Regions from separate parts of the Cytobacillus sp. FSL M8-0252 genome, predicted to be linked through region 3. Evidence: riboswitches for the same ligand, from Rfam matches in the RefSeq annotation. Region 3 holds a riboswitch; each other region holds the start of a gene.

The links. A riboswitch is a leader RNA that binds a small molecule or an ion and turns the genes downstream of it on or off. The one in region 3 is predicted to bind S-adenosylmethionine.
Positions count from the first base shown of each region.
Region 1: it holds a riboswitch for S-adenosylmethionine, as region 3 does, so the genes downstream of both, MKX83_RS02215 (O-acetylhomoserine aminocarboxypropyltransferase/cysteine synthase family protein) here and mtnK (S-methyl-5-thioribose kinase) in region 3, are expected to answer to the same signal.
Region 2: it holds a riboswitch for S-adenosylmethionine, as region 3 does, so the genes downstream of both, MKX83_RS08110 (PLP-dependent aspartate aminotransferase family protein) here and mtnK (S-methyl-5-thioribose kinase) in region 3, are expected to answer to the same signal.

Region 1 covers NZ_JBBOWZ010000001.1:419,880-426,703, forward strand. Annotated here, with positions in the region: gene MKX83_RS02195 (fumarylacetoacetate hydrolase family protein) at 1-90, opposite strand, end outside; gene MKX83_RS02200 (IclR family transcriptional regulator) at 432-1,184, shown strand; gene MKX83_RS02205 (hypothetical protein) at 1,189-1,314, shown strand; gene MKX83_RS02210 (hypothetical protein) at 1,682-2,080, shown strand; SAM riboswitch class I at 2,168-2,259, shown strand; gene MKX83_RS02215 (O-acetylhomoserine aminocarboxypropyltransferase/cysteine synthase family protein) at 2,547-3,824, shown strand; gene MKX83_RS02220 (DUF1648 domain-containing protein) at 4,159-4,653, shown strand; gene MKX83_RS02225 (Parvovirus coat protein VP1-like protein) at 4,812-5,078, shown strand; gene MKX83_RS02230 (DUF3231 family protein) at 5,208-6,206, shown strand; gene MKX83_RS02235 (MFS transporter) at 6,338-6,824, shown strand, end outside.
Region 2 covers NZ_JBBOWZ010000001.1:1,560,407-1,567,230, reverse strand. Annotated here, with positions in the region: gene acsA (acetate--CoA ligase) at 1-539, opposite strand, end outside; gene MKX83_RS08125 (ABC transporter ATP-binding protein) at 561-1,289, opposite strand; gene MKX83_RS08120 (ABC transporter permease) at 1,302-2,129, opposite strand; gene MKX83_RS08115 (aliphatic sulfonate ABC transporter substrate-binding protein) at 2,151-3,143, opposite strand; gene MKX83_RS08110 (PLP-dependent aspartate aminotransferase family protein) at 3,168-4,967, opposite strand; SAM riboswitch class I at 5,044-5,154, opposite strand; SAM riboswitch class I at 5,335-5,435, opposite strand; gene MKX83_RS08105 (NUDIX hydrolase) at 5,501-6,127, opposite strand; gene MKX83_RS08100 (MBL fold metallo-hydrolase) at 6,161-6,824, opposite strand, start outside.
Region 3 covers NZ_JBBOWZ010000001.1:1,216,238-1,223,061, forward strand. Annotated here, with positions in the region: gene MKX83_RS06385 (2,3-diketo-5-methylthiopentyl-1-phosphate enolase) at 1-1,050, opposite strand, end outside; SAM riboswitch class I at 1,149-1,252, opposite strand; SAM riboswitch class I at 1,454-1,607, shown strand; gene mtnK (S-methyl-5-thioribose kinase) at 1,754-2,938, shown strand; gene mtnA (S-methyl-5-thioribose-1-phosphate isomerase) at 2,935-3,987, shown strand; gene MKX83_RS06400 (sugar ABC transporter substrate-binding protein) at 3,984-5,060, shown strand; gene MKX83_RS06405 (sugar ABC transporter ATP-binding protein) at 5,135-6,673, shown strand; gene MKX83_RS06410 (ABC transporter permease) at 6,642-6,824, shown strand, end outside.

The DNA of each region.
Region 1 (6,824 bases), 800 kb from region 3:
GTAAGCAAAGTTTAAGTCTACTACTTCATTTCCTTCTGTAACTGCTCCGATACGTGTGTTGTTATTGTGAGTGAAAGTAACTAATTTCATATTCAAACTCCTTTATGAAAAGTTTTTTTTGTCTAGGAATTGCGTGATCAAAGAGTAAAACGCTTTGTGTGGAAGTGTTAGGCATAAAACCTTTATTAATGAGCGTTTATTAGACTCTTTCTTCATTGGTTGTTTAATATTCCATTAATAGTGAACGATGTTATCTATTAATGATAAATTTATAGTATCCTAATTTTCAGATAAACTCAAGAGAATTTGTTGTGGTTTTTTAAACTTTTTGAAAAATAACTCCTTTCAAAAGGATGCAAAACATGGCTGAAATCAGAAAACATAGTGTTTTTCTGATATACTAAAAAAAATATAAAATAGGGGTTTTTTACATGAAAAATCAAAAACAAGCTACGATCCAATCGATCCAAGTTGGTATGAGAATTATTGACCTATTAGTTGCTAGCGGAGAACCATTGAGGTTATCTGATATACAGGAAAAAACAGGAATTACAAAAAGTAATCTTTATAAATACTTGAACACTTTTACGGAATTAGACATTCTATACAAGGACAAACATAATGGACAATATCAACTTGGAAGTAAATTAATTGAATATGGGGTGGCAGCTATAGGGCAGGAAGATGTGATTTCACGTGTTCTACCCTATTTGAAGGATTTAAGTCATCAACTAGACAATACGTGCCTATTAACTACGTGGACATATAATGGTCCAATTATCTCGAAAATATGGAACCCGGGACATGCCTATAATATTGGTGCACAGCTCGGTTCACTTTTACCACCGCTTTCATCGACTGGGAAAATATTCGAGAGCTTCCTTGATTCAGCAACAACTAAAGATTGGATTAAGGTTATGGGGAAAGAAGGAAAAGGGAATGCGGTAGAAGAAATCAACCGCGTAAGGCAGGAACGGATTGCCTTTGCTAAGGAGCCTTTGATTCCTACTGTATCTTCTGTGTCTATACCAATCTTTAATTACAATCAAGAATTATTAAGTGCGATAACAGTAGTTGGTTTCTCAGAGTCGATTCCAAAAGACCCCTCTGCAGATAAAAGTCAATCTATTATAAAAGTAGGAAAAGAAATCTCTGCACAATTTGGCTATCGAGCGAGGGGCTGAATGATTGAATCCTACTCTATATGAGGCGGTTGCATCGAAGGGAAAGTTATTTGCCATAGCTAAAAGAGATTTAGTTATGGTCCATGTAAAAGAGCAAAACGAAGCTAAAAAGAAGCAAATCGAAGTATGAGCCATGTAAAAGAGAGAAACGAAGCTAACAAAGAATCAAATTGAAGTATGAGCCATGTAAAAGAGAGGAACAAGGCTAACAAAGAATCAAGTCGAATGATGAGCCGGGTAAAAAGGGCAAAACAAAGCTTACATAAATAGCTGGATATGCATCTAGTAGTGGAAGGGTGATTTCACCTTTCATTCAAATGCGTAAGAAAAATTAGAAATTATTGTATCCCCCTTATATCCTAGCTACTTGGTTTAATTTAGACTAAAACTACACACCACCCGACTCCTTAATTGAAAATAGTTTCATGTGATTTTATTGAATATTTAAAAGAGAAGGTCTATAATTTTATATAAATAGTAAAGGTGGTGCTCTAATAGTGAACAGCAAGGATATGTCCAATCATGTATTTTTTGATATATTAGCAGAGAAAATTAAAAGAGATAGTCATGAAGAGTACAATCAATTTGTTAATTATGTAAACGTATTAGCTGAGGATAAAGGGTGGAAGGAATTACAAGAAGAGGTTGTTCATTTACAAGCTTTTCTTTCATATTTAGATGATAAGTTAGCTATCATCGATGATTATGAAGATATTATGAATATGAAAGCAACTTTGCTTGATATGATTGTTAACGATTTAAATGATACGTCTGTTTATCTTTTAGTGGAGGCTCTTATGTATAATAAAGAGCTGAATTATTTGCAATCCTTTATATCTCCAGTTGAATATTGGGTGTCAGTAATAAAGGCAAAAGAAAGACTTTGTGCTGCATAAAAGATTTATTATAAAAAGCTGTTGACAGCGCCGGATGATAAGGTTATTCTGATTAATAATTAATGACTCTTAAAATTTAAAAAATTCAATTTATCAAGAGAGGTGGAGGGACTGGCCCTTTGAAGCCTCAGCAACCGACCAAAACTAGGTAACGGTGCTAATTCCAAGATAGATAAGTTGAGGATATGGCGATATATCGTGAGCCCCTCTTCTTTAGCAAGAGGGGCTTTATCTATGCCGATTAGACGACTAAAGGCGGCTTTCGATGGAAGAGTACAATCTCTTTTTATTGAAAGTGGTCTTTTTTCTGCTCTTGAAAAAAGGTGTTGGACATAAAAAATTGATGTTTCAAATTCAATTTATGAAAAAACAACCATTGTGCTGGCATACTCAAAAGCTCATCACTGATAGATGGTTCCGAGTCGAGTTTGTTTATTATAAGTGAAATGTGAGAGGAGAATGAAAAATGAATCATCACCAGTTTGATACAATAGCGCTTCATGGGGGGCAAGTGCCAGATCCTGTTACAAAGTCGAGAGCCGTACCAATATACATGACTTCATCCTATGTGTTTGAAGATACCGATCATGCAGCAAGCTTATTTCAGATGCAAGAGCCTGGCTTTATTTATTCAAGGAATGCAAATCCAACCAATGCAGTGTTTGAGGAGAGAATGGCACAGTTAGAAGGTGGCGTAGCCTCATTTGCTGTTTCATCTGGGCAAGCAGCGATTTCCATTGCCCTTTTAACACTTGCAAGAGCAGGCGATGAGATAGTTTCTACACAGGCTCTTTATGGTGGTACCTACCATTTATTTGCAGAAACGTTTAGTAAATTCGGTATCAATGTTCATTTTGTTGATGGGACGGACTTTACATCTTTAGAAGGAAAAATTAATAAAAGGACAAAGGCGATTTTCACAGAGACAATTGGCAACCCGAATATGGAGGTAGCACATTTAGAAAAGTTAAGTGAGATAGCGAAACGTCACGGCCTACCATTAGTAGTAGATAATACATTTACTACGCCATTTTTACTAAAACCACTTGCATTTGGCGCGGATATAGTCGTTCATTCAGCAACTAAATTTATTGGTGGACATGGTACGGCAATCGGTGGGGTAATTGTAGATGGAGGAAGATTCGAATGGAGTAACGAAAGATTTCCTTCCTTTAATGAGAAAAAGCCTGCTATTGGTAATCGCAGCTATGTTGAAATTTCTAGGGAAAAAGCTTTTATTCTTAAAGCAAGATTTGAACTTGGCCATGACTTAGGGGCAACGCTGTCTGCCTTCAATAGCTGGTTATTTATTCAAGGTCTGGAGTCATTAAGTGTCAGAGTAGAAAAGCAAGTCGCTAATGCACAAGTTTTGGCTAAACGGTTAGGAGAGTTACCTCATATTTCTTGGGTGAACTACCCTGGGTTAGAAAGCCATCCACAATATCATCTCGGGAAAAAGTATTTTCCGAGTGGGGCAGGTGCAACCTTTACATTTGGCATCAAAGGGGGAATCAGTACAGCTAAAAGGTTTATCAACTCACTAAAGCTGGTATCACATTTAGCAAATGTTGGTGACGCTAAAACGCTCATTATTCATCCAGCGAGTACAACACATGCTCGTCTTTCACCTGGACAACAAGCGGAGGCGGGTGTGAGTCCCGAAATGATCCGCCTTTCTGTTGGCTTAGAGGATCCTGTAGATGTGATGGCTGATATCACGCAAGCGTTAAAACAATGTACGTAGGTTTATTACGATTTGCATTATAAAGGGTGAAAAGTGTGAAGTTAAACTGCTTATCAAAGAACCATTCTTTATTCCTTTACCATATACTTTGTTGATCGCATGTCTCAGGCGATTCACCTCATACAGTATGAATGACAATATTTTTCTCAAACAGAGCCATCAACACTGATATCTTACCATTACGACGCGCCTGTTTCCTTTCATGAAAAGGGGGATAGAGCCATCGCGTAATTCCCTGTATGAACTAGTTGCCTTTGATTATCTAATGGATGAAACCTTTTTATCTTTCCTTCGTATGTATTAAAAAGACGAACGGAAAGAGGAGGAATGGGGTATGGATAGACCAGTACTTAAATTGCCTCGTACTAAATGGGAATGGGGATGCGACATACTTGGTCTTATTGTATTCATTGGGTCGATTGTATTCTTAGTTGTGTCTTGGTCAGCTATACCTGAACAAGTACCGGGTCATTACAATGCTTCAGGGGAAGTTGATCGGTGGGGTTCTAAATATGAATTATTTATCTTACCAATTATCGGCGTGTTTCTATGGTTTATGATGGGGATATTTGAACGGTTTCCTCATATTCATAATTACCCTGCACGCATCAATGAATCAAATGCAGCCGCATTTTACTTAACGAGTAGAAAAATGCTAAATGTCATAAAGAATATTTGCCTCGCATTATTCGGCTTTATACTTATACAATCCATTAGAGTAGCATTAGGATGGGCGGACTCTTTAGGCATTTGGTTTCTGCCAGTGTTTTTACTTGCCACGATAGTTCCAATTATATTTACTTTGATTAAGTTTAGTCGAATTCAATAGTTGCCAACTTATCCTTTTTGGATAGGTTGGCTTTTTTATGTTATTTGACCAATAAGCACTGAAATAAATTGATAAAAATATTCCCCTATTAGGTAAGGTCACAGGCGAAATGGACTTACTGTTTGTAATATATATAAAAGGATAAGAAGGTGAAAATAGTGAACAGGTTTAATAAAAAAGGTTTTTGTTTGCCTGGAGGTTATCGGTATTGTGGCCCGGGTTGTAGCGGTCCAGGCAAGCCCATCAATTATGTGGATTCTTGTTGTCAGAAACATGATGCCTGCATTGATCGATATGGCCATTGTTATCAATGTGATCAAATGTTAATTGATTGTGTCAATCGAAAGAAGTATGCATCCAGGCATGAAGGAGCGACAGCTAGAGTAATTGATGCAGCTATGCGTTTTCGTATGCTTTGGGGATAATTTAGAAAGCTGGAGGTAAGGGAACGACTATCCCTGTCCTCTAGCTTTTTTGATATAAAGGGAATATTTAGTAGGAGAATAGCAAAACTTAGTCACAAGAATGGTTATTTTATAAAAGTAGGTGACAGAATGGTCAATCGAAGTAAAATGACATCTACAGAAATTGGTGCACTGTGGATTACTTATCAGAAGAAAACAATGATATTAAGGGTTTTAGAACATTTTATAGAAGTGTCCGAGGATAAAAAAGCGAAAAAGCTTATGCAAGGTTTATGGTCTGAGTTAGAGCCAAATGTCCACCGTATTGAACAGATATTTAATGATGAGGGTGCTGTTATACCTCAAGGCTTCACTAATGCCGATGTGAACTTGAAAGCTCCTAAAATTTTTGGAGAGGGATTTGATATTCTTTTGTGTATGGTGTTAAAGGAAATTAGCATGGGACTATACACCCTTCATATAGCAACGTCCTACCGAAATGATATTATTGATTTATATCGTGAGATGACAAATGTAACGCAGAAATATTATCAAAAGTTCTTAAATTATGCGGTTGACGAGGGGTATTACCCATTACCTAATTTGATTAATGTCCCTACAACGGTCGACTTCGTCTCAGATATAAATTATACAAAAGGTTATCGCCTGTTTGGTGACAAAAGAGATATTAATACGATTGAGTTTAGTTATTTAAACCAGTCTATTCAAACGAATACAGTTGGCATGATGCTTATGACAGGATTTGCTCAAACGGCAGTTCATACAGAAGTGAAGGACTATTTTATTAAAGGGAAAGAGCTCAGCAAGGATATTTTGGAGGGAACATATGACATCCTAATTAAGGATGATATTAGGGTGCCGACAATTCATGGGTTATCGCTTACTAAGTCTAACATTCCACCATTTTCTGATAAATTAATGATGTATCTAACCTTTTTGTTAAGTAATTTCGGTCTCGGTAGTCAAGGATTTGGTGCAGGCTTTAGCTTAAGAGATGACATCAACATCAAATTAGGTTTATTTGTAAAAGATATCATGTTGTTTATTAGAGAAAATATAAGAATTATGATCGATAATGGATGGTTAGAGGAGCCCCCAAGAATGAGTGTAAATAATTTGAGAGAATAAAAATTGATTGGAAAGTTTGTTTCGTAACGAAGCACTTTCCTTTTTTTTTTTGAAATAAAGATTGCGATTATTCATATATTAGATTAACATCAAATTAGATGATTATCTAATTATATGAGGAGGGGACGAGAATGATCTCCATATTAAAAGAAGAGAAAGACTATGCGCGCTTATTCTTTGCGGGTGTTCTCAATGGAATAGGTGATCGATTTAGTCAAGTTGCGTTGTTAGCACTGTTATTGCAAGTAACAGGGTCTGGCCTTGCTGTTGGTCTTGCTTTAGCGATAAGAGTCATTCCGTTTCTGTTATTTGGCCCATTAGGAGGATTGATGGCAGACCGTTTTTCACGGAGGAAAATATTAGTCTGCACAGATTTAGGACGTATCCTGTTTGCTTTGTCGTTTGTGTTTGTAAATGATGTTTCATCTGTCTGGATCGTTTATTTGTCGAGTTTTTTCTTAGCAGCAGGTGAAGCCATTTATGCACCAACAAGAAAATCTGCCATTCCGTTGATGGTGAAGGAAAAAAATATGATAAAAGTTAATAGCCTTGAACAAGTAATGGTGGGAGTTGTTCTTATTGGAGGGTCGTTTTCAGGTGGAGTGGTCACTTCTTTAT
Region 2 (6,824 bases), 340 kb from region 3:
TCATCAGCATCAGTAAGAAATATCTTCTCTAAACAAGGCAGTTCGTTCTTTGGTACCCTGTTAAGTAAGTCAGTATCCGTAATCAAAAATCTCCCATCACAATCAGAGATTCTATCTTTTACTGCTTCCTCCATAAATGCTTCAAAAAGAGGACCCGCAATTGCGCCGAGTTTAATGGTGGCAATCATTGTAAAATAACAATCGGGATGTTTAGGTAGAAAAATAAAAACGAAATCACCTTTTTTCACCCCTTGGTTTCTTAAAACGGTGGCGATATGATCCGTTTTTTCTTTAATCTCTGCGAATGTGTATGTCTCTTCATATGAACCATTCACATAATGCAACCCTATTTTGTTTCCATAACCGTCAACCACATGTTTATCAATACATTCATGAGCCATATTGACTAGACCTGATTGGCTCCAGCTAAACTGTTGTTTAACCTCATCCCATGAAATATTTTGACATGCCTCTTCATAGTTTGTTAAGTTGTAATCTCCTTCAATGGGGGCAAGCTGTTGCCGCTCTATCACTGTCATAATTCATTAGCTCCTTTATCTTTAGATTGCTTTCGAATGAGATAAATCTAATAATTGCAAAATCTCATCTTTTAGTGCAGCAAGATCTTTATCTCCTCTTGATCTTGGTTTTGATTTTTCAATTTTTATTTCTTGATATAATTCTCCCGGCTGTCCCCTAAGAATAATAATGCGATCGGCTAAATATAATGCTTCATCAATATCGTGCGTTACTAAGAGGATAGTTGATTGATAGGTTTGCCAGAGATTCAGTAATAAATCTTGTAATTGCATTTTTGTAAAAGCATCTAATGCACTAAACGGTTCATCTAAAAGTAATATTTCTGGTGAGGTAACGAGGGCTCTGGCAATGGCCACCCTTTGCGCCATCCCTCCAGATAAATCTTTCGGGTAATGGTTTTCAAATCCTTCTAGCCCAACGGCTTTAATATATTGCGCTATTTTACTTTGAACTTTTTTTTGTAGACCGAATCCGATATTGTCATAAACTTTTAACCAAGGCATCAATCTAGGTTCTTGGAAAATCATCCCGATTTTCTTATGAACATCATGGACAGTTTCGCCATCTATTACAACCTGGCCATCATATTGTTTATCCAAGCCGGATAATACACGTAAGAGCGTACTTTTACCGCAACCACTTGTTCCTAAGATTCCAATGACTTCACCTTTTTCTACCTTTAAGTCAATATTTTCGAATCCCGTTGTTCCATTTGAAAAAGTTCTAGACACTCGCTCAATAGATAACAATCTTGCCACCTCCTACTTCTTGACGATCGTATCTTGCCAATGCAATGTTTTTGTCTCTAACCCTTTTAAAATGGCATCTGTTATTTTTCCTAATATGGCAAATAAGACGATACTAGAAATAATTAATTCCGGTGCATAAGTGTTTTGGCCATAAACAAGCAAGTAGCCAATACCTGTAGAAGCTCCCATTAATTCAGCTGCAACAACAAACATCCAACCAAGTCCCAATCCGCTTCTCAGCCCTACTAAAAAAGATGGCAAAGCTGCTGGTAAGATAATCTTACAAATTAATTGCCATGAGCTAAAATGATAGATTTTCCCCACTTCAATTAGTTTACGGTCAATTCCTTGAATGCCTGAAACAATATTTAGATAAACTGGGAAGAAAACACCGACAGCGATTAAAACCACCTTGGAAGGTTCCCCAATTCCCATCCAAAGAATAAATAATGGCACCCATGCCAATGAAGGTATGGAACGAAAAGCTTGGATCAGCGGATCTAATAAACTTTCAACTGTTGAAAAGTAGCCAACAGCGGCGCCGATAATTAAAGCTGCAGCAGTGCCAAATAAGAAACCAAGCACAAGGCGATATAATGTAATGCTCGTATGTGTCCATAAACTTCCATCTGTCGTCATTGTCATAAGTGATTGCAAAATGATTGATGGAGCCGGGAGTAAATGAGGAGGGAACACACCGATCCGACTCAAGTACTCCCATGCAAGAATAAGTAAGATTGGCACGATACTTCCAAGTAATACCCTTTGAATACTAGGGTTAATTTTTCTATGCTTCTCCTTACCCTCATTTACTTTGGGGATCGCTATGACTTCCTTCATATTCATTCTCCTTTACCAACCCTATTGAATGACCTCTGTTGAGAAATCTGGGTTTATTAATTCATCAACCACTTTACCTACGTCATCACTCTTAATAATGCCTTCTTCTTTTAAAACCTCACCAGCAGCATTTAATGCTTCTATTTGCACTTCACCAGGTATTGGTTCATTAAAGTCATTTCTCTCTAATTCTTTTTTCGCTACCTCTAGGGTGATTTGTGCTTCTTCTGCCAGTATCTCTGCCGCTTCTTCAGGATTTTCTAATACCCATGTACGAGCTTTTTCATAAAGCTCAATTACTTTTTTCACTTGTTCAGGATACTTCTCAGCAAATTCGCTTCTCACATTTAATGTGCCATAAGTGTTAAAATCGATATTTCGATAAATAAATTCTGTGTCTGCTTCAAGTTCTAATTTAGCCATATGTGGATCTAAACCAGCCCAAGCGTCTACTTGCCCTGTTGTTAATGCCGTTCCACCGTCAGCATGTTGCAAGTTAACGATTTCAACATCCGCTGATGTTAATCCGGCTTCATTTAATGAGCGCAGTAAAAAGATATATGGATCTGTTCCAATCGTTGCTGCTACTTTCTTTCCCTTCAAGTCTTCAACTGATTTGATAGCTGATTCTTTCGGTGCAACTAATGCCGTCCATTCTGGTTTTGAGTATATATAGACTGATTCAATTGGAGCACCATTTGCTTTTGCAATTAATGCCGCTGCACCTGCAGTTGAGCCAAAATCAACACTGCTACTATTAAGAAACTCAAGTGCCTTATTACTCCCTTGACTGAGGACAAACTCAACATCAATATCATCTTCGGCAAACGCTTCTTCTGCCCAGCCGAATTTCTTTAAAACTACACTTGTTGGAGAATAATAGGCATAGTCTAAAACAATTTTTTCTGGTTTTCCTTCGCCATTACTATCATCGGTGTTTGCCTCACTATCCCCGCAAGCACTAATGAATCCAATTGATAAAACGACAATTAAAAATACGAACCATTTTTTCATCGATGACTCTCCTCAATCTCGGTTTTAAATTTCACAAGCAAAGGTTACAATAGAACCTCTTAATCTCTGTGCCTCTTTATATGTGCAGCGATTTTGTACCACTTCAAGTCCGGCTTCTTTTGCTATTTCAACTGCTTTTGGTGAAATGACACCTTCTTGTAGCCAGAAAACTTTCGGTTGGATTTCTACTGCCTCTTTCGCCACTTCTATCGCAGCTTCAGGGCTTCTAAATACTTGCACAATATCAATGGTAAAAGGAATGGATTTTAAATTTGGATATGCCTGTTCACCTAATACTTCTGTTTCTCTTGGATTAACTGGCACGATTTGATAACCTAATCTTTGCATTTTTCTTGCTAAACGGTAACTTGGTCTAGCAGGATTTCCACTTAATCCAACAACAGCTATCCTTTTTGCTCTTTGCAGTTCTTTGCCATCCACATCTTCTTTTAATGAGGATGATTGTAATGCCCATCGAATAACACCTTCATCATTTACTGCTGTTTCTCCTTTTTGTTCTCCCTTCGAAGAAATACCAGTCGCTTCATAGAAGGCTTGATCTAAGTCATTGGTTAAATCTCTAACCGATTCAATCCCAACTGATAAACGTATGAGTTCCTCACTTACACCGCTTTTAATTAAATCTTCTGCACTTAACTGTTGATGTGTGGTTGAAGCCGGATGAATAATGAGTGACTTCGCATCACCTACATTGGCTACATGAGACCACAATGCAATGGTATCTATCACTTTTTTACCCGCATCTCGGCCACCTTTAATACCGAAGTTCACAATGGAACCGAAGCCAGTGTTTAAATATTTCTTCGCGAGTTCATGCCCTGGATGCTCTGCTAAACCTGGATATGCGACCCAATCGACAGCTGGATGAGCGTTTAAGAAATGGGCTATCTTCGCTGCATTTTCCGTATGTTTCTCTATACGTAAATGGAGTGTTTCCAATCCTTGGAGTAAAAGAAATGCACTATGTGGGCTTAATGATGACCCAAAATCGCGCAGCAACTGAACACGAAGCTTTGTACTGAAAGCGAGAGTACCAAACTCATTCGCATAAACAATACCGTTATAACTTGGGTCTGGCTGAGTAAAACCAGGAAACTTATCATGATTCCAATTAAATCGTCCGCCATCAACTACAAGTCCACCAATTGTTGTTCCATGACCTCCAATCCATTTTGTTGCCGAGTGAATGACAATATCTGCACCCCATTGGATTGGTTTGCAAAGATAAGGTGAAGCGAAAGTATTATCAATAATAAGAGGAATATCATTTTCATGAGCAATATTTGCAACTGCCTCTACATCTAGGACATGAAGACTTGGGTTCCCAATAATCTCTCCATATAAAGCCTTAGTTTTTGGCGTAATCGCTTTACGGTAATTCTCAGGGTCAGAACCATCAACAAAATGAACTTTAATCCCATATTTCGGAAGTGTTATAGCAAAAAGATTATATGTTCCACCATAAAGGTTCGAAGCTGCAACAATCTCATCACCCGCTTGGGCAATATTCATAATCGAAAGAGCTATAGCTGCCATTCCAGATGAAGTCGCTACTGCCGCTACCCCATCTTCTAATAAAGCAATACGTTTTTCTAATACATCTACCGTTGGATTACCGATTCGTGAATAGATATTTCCCGTCTCATCCAATGAAAATAGGCTTTGCGCATGATCTGTATTATGAAAAACATATGAACTCGTTTGATAAATAGGAACTGCACGAGATCCCGTTGTCGGGTCTGGTGATTGACCTCCATGTAATAAAATCGTCTCATCATCATAAGTGTTAAATTGATTCGTCATTATATACTCTCCTCTACTTTTTAGTCGGATAATTAAAATAAATAACCCCCTCTTCATAAGAAGAGGGGGTTGCCTCATCTTATCTTCCAGACATTCACTGCCTGCAGGATTTAGCACCTTTTCAAGCATTTGCTTGAAGGTTGCCGGACTTCATAGGGCCTGATCCCTCCGTCACTCTCGATAAGAAATATTTTATTTTTTAAAGCGTTAATACTTTAATTACAAATAGAATTATATCCAAAAAACAAATTGTCGTCAATATAAAATCTGAATATATTTTATATTCCAATAAAATATTGGCTCTATCACATAAAAAACCCTTCCACCAAGAAGGGCAGAAGGGCTTTGAATTCACACGCTCACCTTCTCCTTATCTTTGGATAATATCCTCTGAAATTGGCACCATACAAAAGATTGCTGGTTGCCGAGGCTTCACTGGGTCAGTCCCTCCGCCTCTCTGGATAAGAAGTTCTATTTATTTGTTTAACATCATATACCCTTTTATAGGGAATCGTCAATAACATTTTGAAAATTTATTTATTTTCATCCTGGATAAGTGTCAAAAAATGATACAGTATCTTAGCTGTTAACCCCCATATCACATGACCTTTATAAGTATAAAAAATTTCTTGCATCCTTCGCGTTTGCCATTTATATTTTTCCCCATTAGGAATGAGATGATAAGGGAAGCTACTATTAGGCTCTGGCTTCATCTCAATATAATGAATTGATGGTCCCTCTTTCAAAAAATAAGTAAGTGGTACTGTGAAAATTTGATCCACTTCCTCTGGATTTAGCTTAAGATCACTGATGCTCTCTATTGTGCCTACAAACGGATAAATCACTGTATCATAAGGTGTCACTACATAATCAAGTTCTGAAAAAACAGAGACTTCTCCAATTGGGATACCTAACTCTTCACTGGTCTCCCTTTTTGCCGTCTCAATCAAATCCACATCGTCTTGATCCATTTTCCCCCCAGGAAAGCAAATTTCCCCTGGCTGTCTTCTCATAGATAAAGACCGTACTTCAAACAAAATATGTATTTCTCCATCTTTTTCTATTAGGGGAAGAAGAACAGCGAATTTATCCAATCTAGAGCTACCCAATATATCTGATTGACGATGCTGTATCTCTGATCTTATTTCTTCCAAATCCATGTTAATTACCTCCAAACCACACGACTTAAATCTTTATTTCTCTTTCTGCAATCTATCAATCATCCCCATTGTGCAGACATTTAAATCTAAGCCTATTAGCTTCTTATCCTCTGCACTAAGTTCAACATCGTGCGCTGTTAATAAATAATGTTTTACTTGTTCCAACAATTCCGATTGTATGGCTTCCTGCATTTTTATTATGTCATTTCCTTGGAGAAAAACGTCATCTGCAACTGAAGTAAATATAGGTAACCAATAACGAATTTGTGTAAAAACATCCTTTGGTTCAGGGCCCTCACCATAATGCCCAAAAAAGATATGTTGTGGTTGAAGTGATTCGATTTTTTCAACAGAAGATAACATCGCCTCTGGATCAAACTGATTAGGAGAAGTCGATGGCAGGACTAATGGATATCCTTTTCTTGCTATGCCAGGATAAAATACGCCAATTGTATCGCCAGTAAAGAAGCCATTACTTTTCGAATCATGGATTGAAAAGTGGTGCTTTGCATGGCCAGGGGTATCATAGAAAGTTAACAAACGTCCACCGATATCCAATGATTGTCCCTCTTCCATCGCGACTAACCTCTTCTCATCAATTGGCACAATCGGATTAAATAGTTGATCAAACTCATCGCCATATACCATTCTAGCACCAGCAATTAATTTACTAGGGTCAGCTAAATGCCGTTTACCT
Region 3 (6,824 bases):
ACAATCATTGCCAAAGTCATGATAAAGCAACGGAACTAAACCTGGATGAATGCCTGCTGAAGGGACCGGGAATGCCTGATTCAAGCCATTTTCTTCGGTTAACTGTCTAGCGATAGCTAAGGTTTTTTCTTTTTCCATGGCAACAGAACCATATGGAGAAGGAAATAAAGAGAAATCTGCGCCTGCTAAGCGAGTAAGATTACCGAGTAATAAATCAGGAGCCACACCATAGAAGTTTGAAGAAGTATAGGCCCCACTATATGCAGGATGTGCCATGATAGGTAACTGCACTTCATTGTTTTCAGCTAGTGTTTGGAGCATATCTAGACCGTAAGTGTGAACATTGAATAATAATGCATCCGCACCTAATTCGCTCGCATGTTTTGCTTTATCTACTAAATCCATTGTTCTCCCAGATAAATTGACTGCATAAAGTGTCCTTTTTCCAGTCTTTTCATAGACTTCATCTAGTATTTCTTTACCTGCGATAATTCGGTCTTCAAAAGAGATGTTGACATCAAAAAGAATTTCATCATCTTTTACAATATCAACGCCTCCCATAGCCTGGTCTCTTAACTGTTCTCTTAAAAAGTGAATATCCCTGCCGATAATGCCTTTAAATATACTCATAAGTAATGGGCGGTCTTGAATATTTAGTTTCGATCTTATATTTTTTATACCGAATTTTGGTCCAGGAAAACGGGAAAGATCCTCATTATCAAATTCCAGATTTAATAATTTTACTTCACCATCTAGAGATAACTTTCCAAATACAGTTGTTAAGATTGCTGGAATATCAAATGTGAAATTATATGTAGGGTAGGCGATACTAATTTCGCACCTTACTTCACCGAACCGATTGGGATGTTCATCATCATAAAATTCTTGTAGTGCAGTGACTCTGCCTTTATGTTTTAGTAATTGTTTTTGCTCAAGTAATGGTAACGCTGTCCACGAGCCTATCGTTAATCCTAAAGCGATATCCTCTGCTTTTTTCTCTAATGAACCGGGTCTTGCGTATACTTGATAAGTTGCAATTACATCTCCCATATGAGAACCCTCCCTGATGATTTCGAATTAACATTGACAATAAAAAACCCTCTTCTTAATCAATAAGAAGAGGGTTAGTTCGCAGTGATAGAACCTTCTCCTTATCTGTCAGCATGATTGCTGCAAGAATTAGCACCGTGTTCATTTAGAATCGGTTGCCGGGCTTCATCGGGCTCGTCCCTCCGCCTGCTCTTGATAAGAAAATTTATAATTATCGTTTTAAATTTTTGCACAATTGTATTATGTCACCAGGTGTTTTATCTGTCAACAGAGAATTTTTTACGTTATATGACAAAATTCTTTTAACCTTAAAAAGATGAAAAGTTTTAAAAAAAAGATTGACACTTTTTTATAAACGGTGCTAGTATTTGCTCAAGATATTTCAAAAAATGAATCTTTTATACTCTTATCAAGAGCAGGTGGAGGGAAATATGGCCCGATGAAACCCAGCAACCGACCGTAATATCGTTGTGAAACGAGGCGCAGCTAGAGAATTTCTGCGCCTAATGTAAGGCACGGTGCTAATTCCATTCAGAAGTTATTCTGAAAGATGAGAGGCAAAATCGTAATGACGAATGCCTCTTTCTGTAAAGGAAAGGGGCATTTTTGTTTCTGTAATGACAAAGCAGGTCCGACTACATCTCTTCATGTAGTCACCCCTGTTTTGTGCCACAGATAAATAAAGAAATAAGGGGGAAGAGATATGGCTGTTTTAGATAATATAGGTTATCGCGCTTTGACAGAGGAATCAGCGTGTGAATACGTGAAGAGTTTAAAACTGTTTTTACCGGATGAAAAAATGACGGTGGAAGAGATTGGTGATGGTAATTTGAATTATGTTTACCGTATTACTTCTAATCATAAAAGTGTAATTATTAAGCAAGCACTCCCTTATGCAAAAGTAGTCGGAGAAAGCTGGCCTCTAACACTTAAACGTGCAAAACTGGAGGCAGAAGTGCTTAAGAAGCATGGTGAATTCGTTCCTCACCTCCTCCCAGCAGTACTAGCATCAGATGAAGAGCTAGCATTAACTGTGATGGAGGATCTTTCCCATTTGACAATTGTAAGAGACGGATTGATTCAAGGGGATCATTATCCGAATTTATCAGCTCATATTGGTGAGTACTTAGCAAAGACATTGTTTTCAACTTCAGATTTTGCTCTTCATCCGTTTGAGAAAAAGAAATTGGTCGCTAAATTTTCAAATCCTGAACTATGTAAAATCACTGAGGATTTAGTATTCACCGATCCATTTTTTGATGTGGAAACGAATGATTTTGAAGCTGAGTTGGCTGAAGTGGTTCAGCAACTATGGGCTAATGACAAGTTGAAACTTGAAGTAGCCAAAATAAAATATGCTTTTCTCACAGAAGCAGAGAGCTTACTACATGGTGACCTACATACAGGGAGTATATTTGCGAGTAAGAGTGAGACGAAGGTGATCGATCCTGAGTTCGGCTTTTATGGTCCGATTGGATTTGATGTCGGTCAATATATTGCCCATCTCATTTTCCAAGTACTTGTACGAAACGAAAACGATAGAATCGTTATTCTTCAACAGATAGAAGAAGTATGGGATGTGTTTTCTCAATATTTTTCAGAAGCTTGGCAAAATTCTGTTGTTAATCCTTTTACGAAAGTACCAGGCGCTCTAGAGTCTTTTCTAGCTAAAGTATTTAAAGATGCTATCGGAGTAGTAGGGTGTGAATTAATTCGGAGAACAATCGGATTGTCGCATGTGAAGGATCTTGATGGAATAGAAGATAGTTCAATTAGATTATATGTGAAGAAGGCAACGATTCAATTAGGTTCATCCTTGATTATTAATCGCAAAAACATAGTAACAATCTCGCAACTTCTTAAGGAACTGGAGGCGTATACATCATGAGTATACCAACACCAATTGAATGGCAAGAAGGTAGATTGAAAATTCTTGATCAAACCTTATTACCCCATCAAACAAGATGGATAGAACTCGAAACCATTGAAGATGTCTTTGAGGCAATTATTCAGTTGAAAGTAAGAGGGGCGCCAGCTATTGGAATTACTGCTGCTTATGGTTTAGCGATTGCTGCAAAAAAATACGAAGGGGTCGACATTGAAACTTTCCATCTTAGAATTCATGAAGATTATCTTTATCTAGCGGGCTCTAGACCGACAGCTGTTAATTTGTTCTGGGCTTTGGATCGAATGATGAAAGTAATAGAAACGCTGTATTCAACAGAGGAGACAATTATCAGTTTGGAGCAAGAAGCAAAGAAAATACATCAAGAAGACGAGGAGATTTGTCGCCAAATTGGTGAAAATGCACTAAGTCTATTGAATGGAAGGAAAAAGGTATTAACGATTTGCAATGCGGGGACGATTGCTACGGGAAAATATGGTACAGCGCTAGCGCCGTTTCATTTAGGCAAGGAGAAGGGTGTTGACTTTCAAGTATATGCTTGTGAAACGAGACCGGTTCTCCAGGGAGCGCGCCTAACTGCTTGGGAGCTTCAACAGTCCAATGTGGATGTGACGGTCATTACTGATAATATGGCTGCTCATACCATAGCAACCAAGGGGATTGAAGCGATTATAGTCGGGGCCGATCGTATTGCCAGCAATGGAGATACAGCGAATAAAATCGGTACATGGCAACTAGCTATTTTAGCAAACTATTTTCAAATTCCTTTCTATGTAGCTGCGCCATTATCGACATTTGACTTTTCTATCGCATCAGGGGCAGATATTCCGATTGAGGAGAGGTTGGCAGAAGAGGTGACTCATATTGGGCCAAACCAGATCACACCAGAAGGAACGAAAGTGTTTAATCCGGCGTTTGATGTGACAACGGCTAATTTAATTACTGCAATTATTACTGAAAAAGGCATTTTTGAAGCTGATCGAAACAAATTGGCACAATTGAATAAAGCAGAAGAGGGAGTTAGGGCATGAAGAACAATCGTATACTATTAGCGTTTCTTATTATTTTTATTTTAATCTTGGCAGGCTGCCAGCCAAAAGGAAGCAATTCAAGTAGTGAAGCAACTGCATCAACTAAAGAGAATAGTGTACATCCGTTAGCTAATAAAAAGATCGCACTAATCATGCAAATTAATTTAGGAACTTTTTCTGCACAATATATTGAAGGGGTAAAAGAGCAGGTAGAAAAGTTTGGTGGAACCGTTCAAGTATTTACTTCTGAAGGTGACTTAGCAAAAATGGCTTCCAATTTAGATGCAGCGATTAATCAAAAATTTGATGGGATATTAATTGATCATGGAACGAAGGAAGCGTTAACGCAAGGAGTAGAAAAAGCGGCTGCACAAAATATACCTGTAGTGGTCTTTGATGCTGATATTGCAGTGAAAGATGTAACTGTACTTCAACAAGGCGATGAAGAAATGGCGAAGTTGACATTAACCAAGCTTGCTGCAGATGCAGGAGGGAAAGCAAATATTGTTAAGATTTGGGTAGCTGGATTTGCACCGATGGAAAGAAGACAAGTAGCTTATGAACAATTTTTAAAAGAGAATACAGATATTAAGGAAGTAGCAGCATTTGGTGCTGCCACCGATAATACAGCATTAGATACTCAAGCACAAATGGAAGCAATCCTAAAACAATATCCAAATGAAGGTGAAATAACAGCAGTTTGGGCAGCTTGGGATGAGTTTGCTAAAGGAGCTGTCAGAGCGCTAGAGCAGGCAGGAAGAGAAGATATTAAAGTCTACGGGATTGATATGAGTGACGAAGACCTGCAACTGATACAAAAAGAAAACAGTTCATGGGAAGCGACAGCTGCCGTTGATCCAAAAGATATTGGTCGTATTCAAGTTCGATATTTGTACCAAAAATTAAACGGTGATTCGCCTAAAGAAAAAGTTATCCTTGATCCTGTTTTTGTAGAGAAAAGTCAATTACCTGATGAGGCAATTACAACAAACGAACTGCATGAATATATAGATGGTTGGGGAGAAAGTGAACAAGGCTATACGGAAGAATTAAAAGCACTTGAGGGCAATTGAATGAAATGGTTTGTAGCTAGTCAACCGACTTTTAGAGAGTCGGTTTTTGTATCTATGAAGGAGGTCTCCTTTAAGTGAGTGAAGTTGTTTTGGAAATGAAAAAGATTAGTAAGAGTTTTGGAAAAGTTACGGCATTAAAGAACGGGGAGTTAGTGGTTCATAAAGGAGAAATACATGCCTTGCTTGGAGCAAATGGAGCTGGGAAAAGTACATTAATGAAAATTCTCTCTGGGGTATATAGACAAGACCAAGGAGAAATTTTGATTAACCACGAAAAAGCAACTTTTCAACACCCTAGTGACGCGAAAGAAAAAGGAATATTTTGCGTTTATCAGGAGGTTGATACAGCCATTGTTCCACAGCTTACTGTAGCGGAAAATATTATGCTTGATCGCTTTTCACAAGAGAAAGGGTGGTACTTCTCTCGTAAGGATCTACATCGTCAGGCACAGGAAGCATTAACATTACTCGAGGTGAATGATATTGAGCTAAATCAAGCAGCTTCAAATCTAAGTCTTGCTAAAAAGCAATTGGTTCTCATAGCTCGGGCGTTAGTGCAAACGACTAAAGTCATTATTTTTGATGAGCCAACCGCTCCATTATCACATATAGAAGCAGAGAAATTATTTCATGTAATTAGGCAACTGAGAGTAAAGGGAATTGGTTGTATTTTTATTACACATCGATTACCTGAAGTATTCGCCATTGCAGATGTGGTAACGGTTATGAGAGACGGATGTCGGATTTCAACCGTACCAATTGCTCAGATAACGCAGGAAATGGTAATTGAACAAATGCTTGGAGAAGTATGGCATGAGGAAAGAAACGTTATGCACAGTTATAAACGAGGGGAAGAGGTTTTAGCACTTAAGAATATCAATCTAGGAAAGTTACAAAATATTAGTTTAAATGTATATGAAGGTGAAGTTGTAGGAATTGCGGGCTTGGTAGGTGCTGGAAAAACAGAACTAGCGAAAACAATATTTGGAAATACACCAGCCACTTCAGGAGAAATCAGAGTCTCTGGTAAGAAGATACAGGTGAAGCATCCAAAAACAGCTATTGCTTGTGGTATCACTCATATTCCTGAAGAAAGGCGGAAAGAAGGTCTATTCATTAATGAAACGATATCGAAGAATGTAACTTTCCCACAGCTGAAAAAGTACGTAAAAGGGGGTTTTATTAACAGAAAGGCTGAGAGAAAAGCTACTGAAGAAGTGATTTCAACTTTGCAGGTGAAAGCAAATGATGTGGACGTAGAGGTGAATCATTTAAGTGGGGGAAATCAGCAAAAGATCGTTATCGGTAAGTGGTTATCAAGTGAAGCGAAGGTTTATTTATTTGATGAGCCTACTAAAGGCGTGGACATCGGTGCGAAAAGAGAGATTCTTAAACTAATTCAACAGCTTGCAAAGGAAGGCAAGGCCATTTTGTATTTTAGTAGTGAAATCCAAGAATTATTAACAGTTTGCCATAGAGTATTAGTGATGTATGATGGCAAAATCGTGAAAGAATTTACGCAAAAAGAGGCAACGCAAGAAAAGATTCTGTTATATGCAAGTGGTGGAAAGGAAGTCAATCATGAAGGACCAATTGATCGCATTTCTATTTAAATACGGGGCAATTACTTTACTTATTCTTATTATTTTTTATTTTACAAGTGTGAGCCCATTCTTTTTAACCTATGATAATTTTTCGGATATATTACGTTCCATTTCGATTGTCACTGTGCTCGCGCTCGGGGTCACATTTACATTAGTAGTT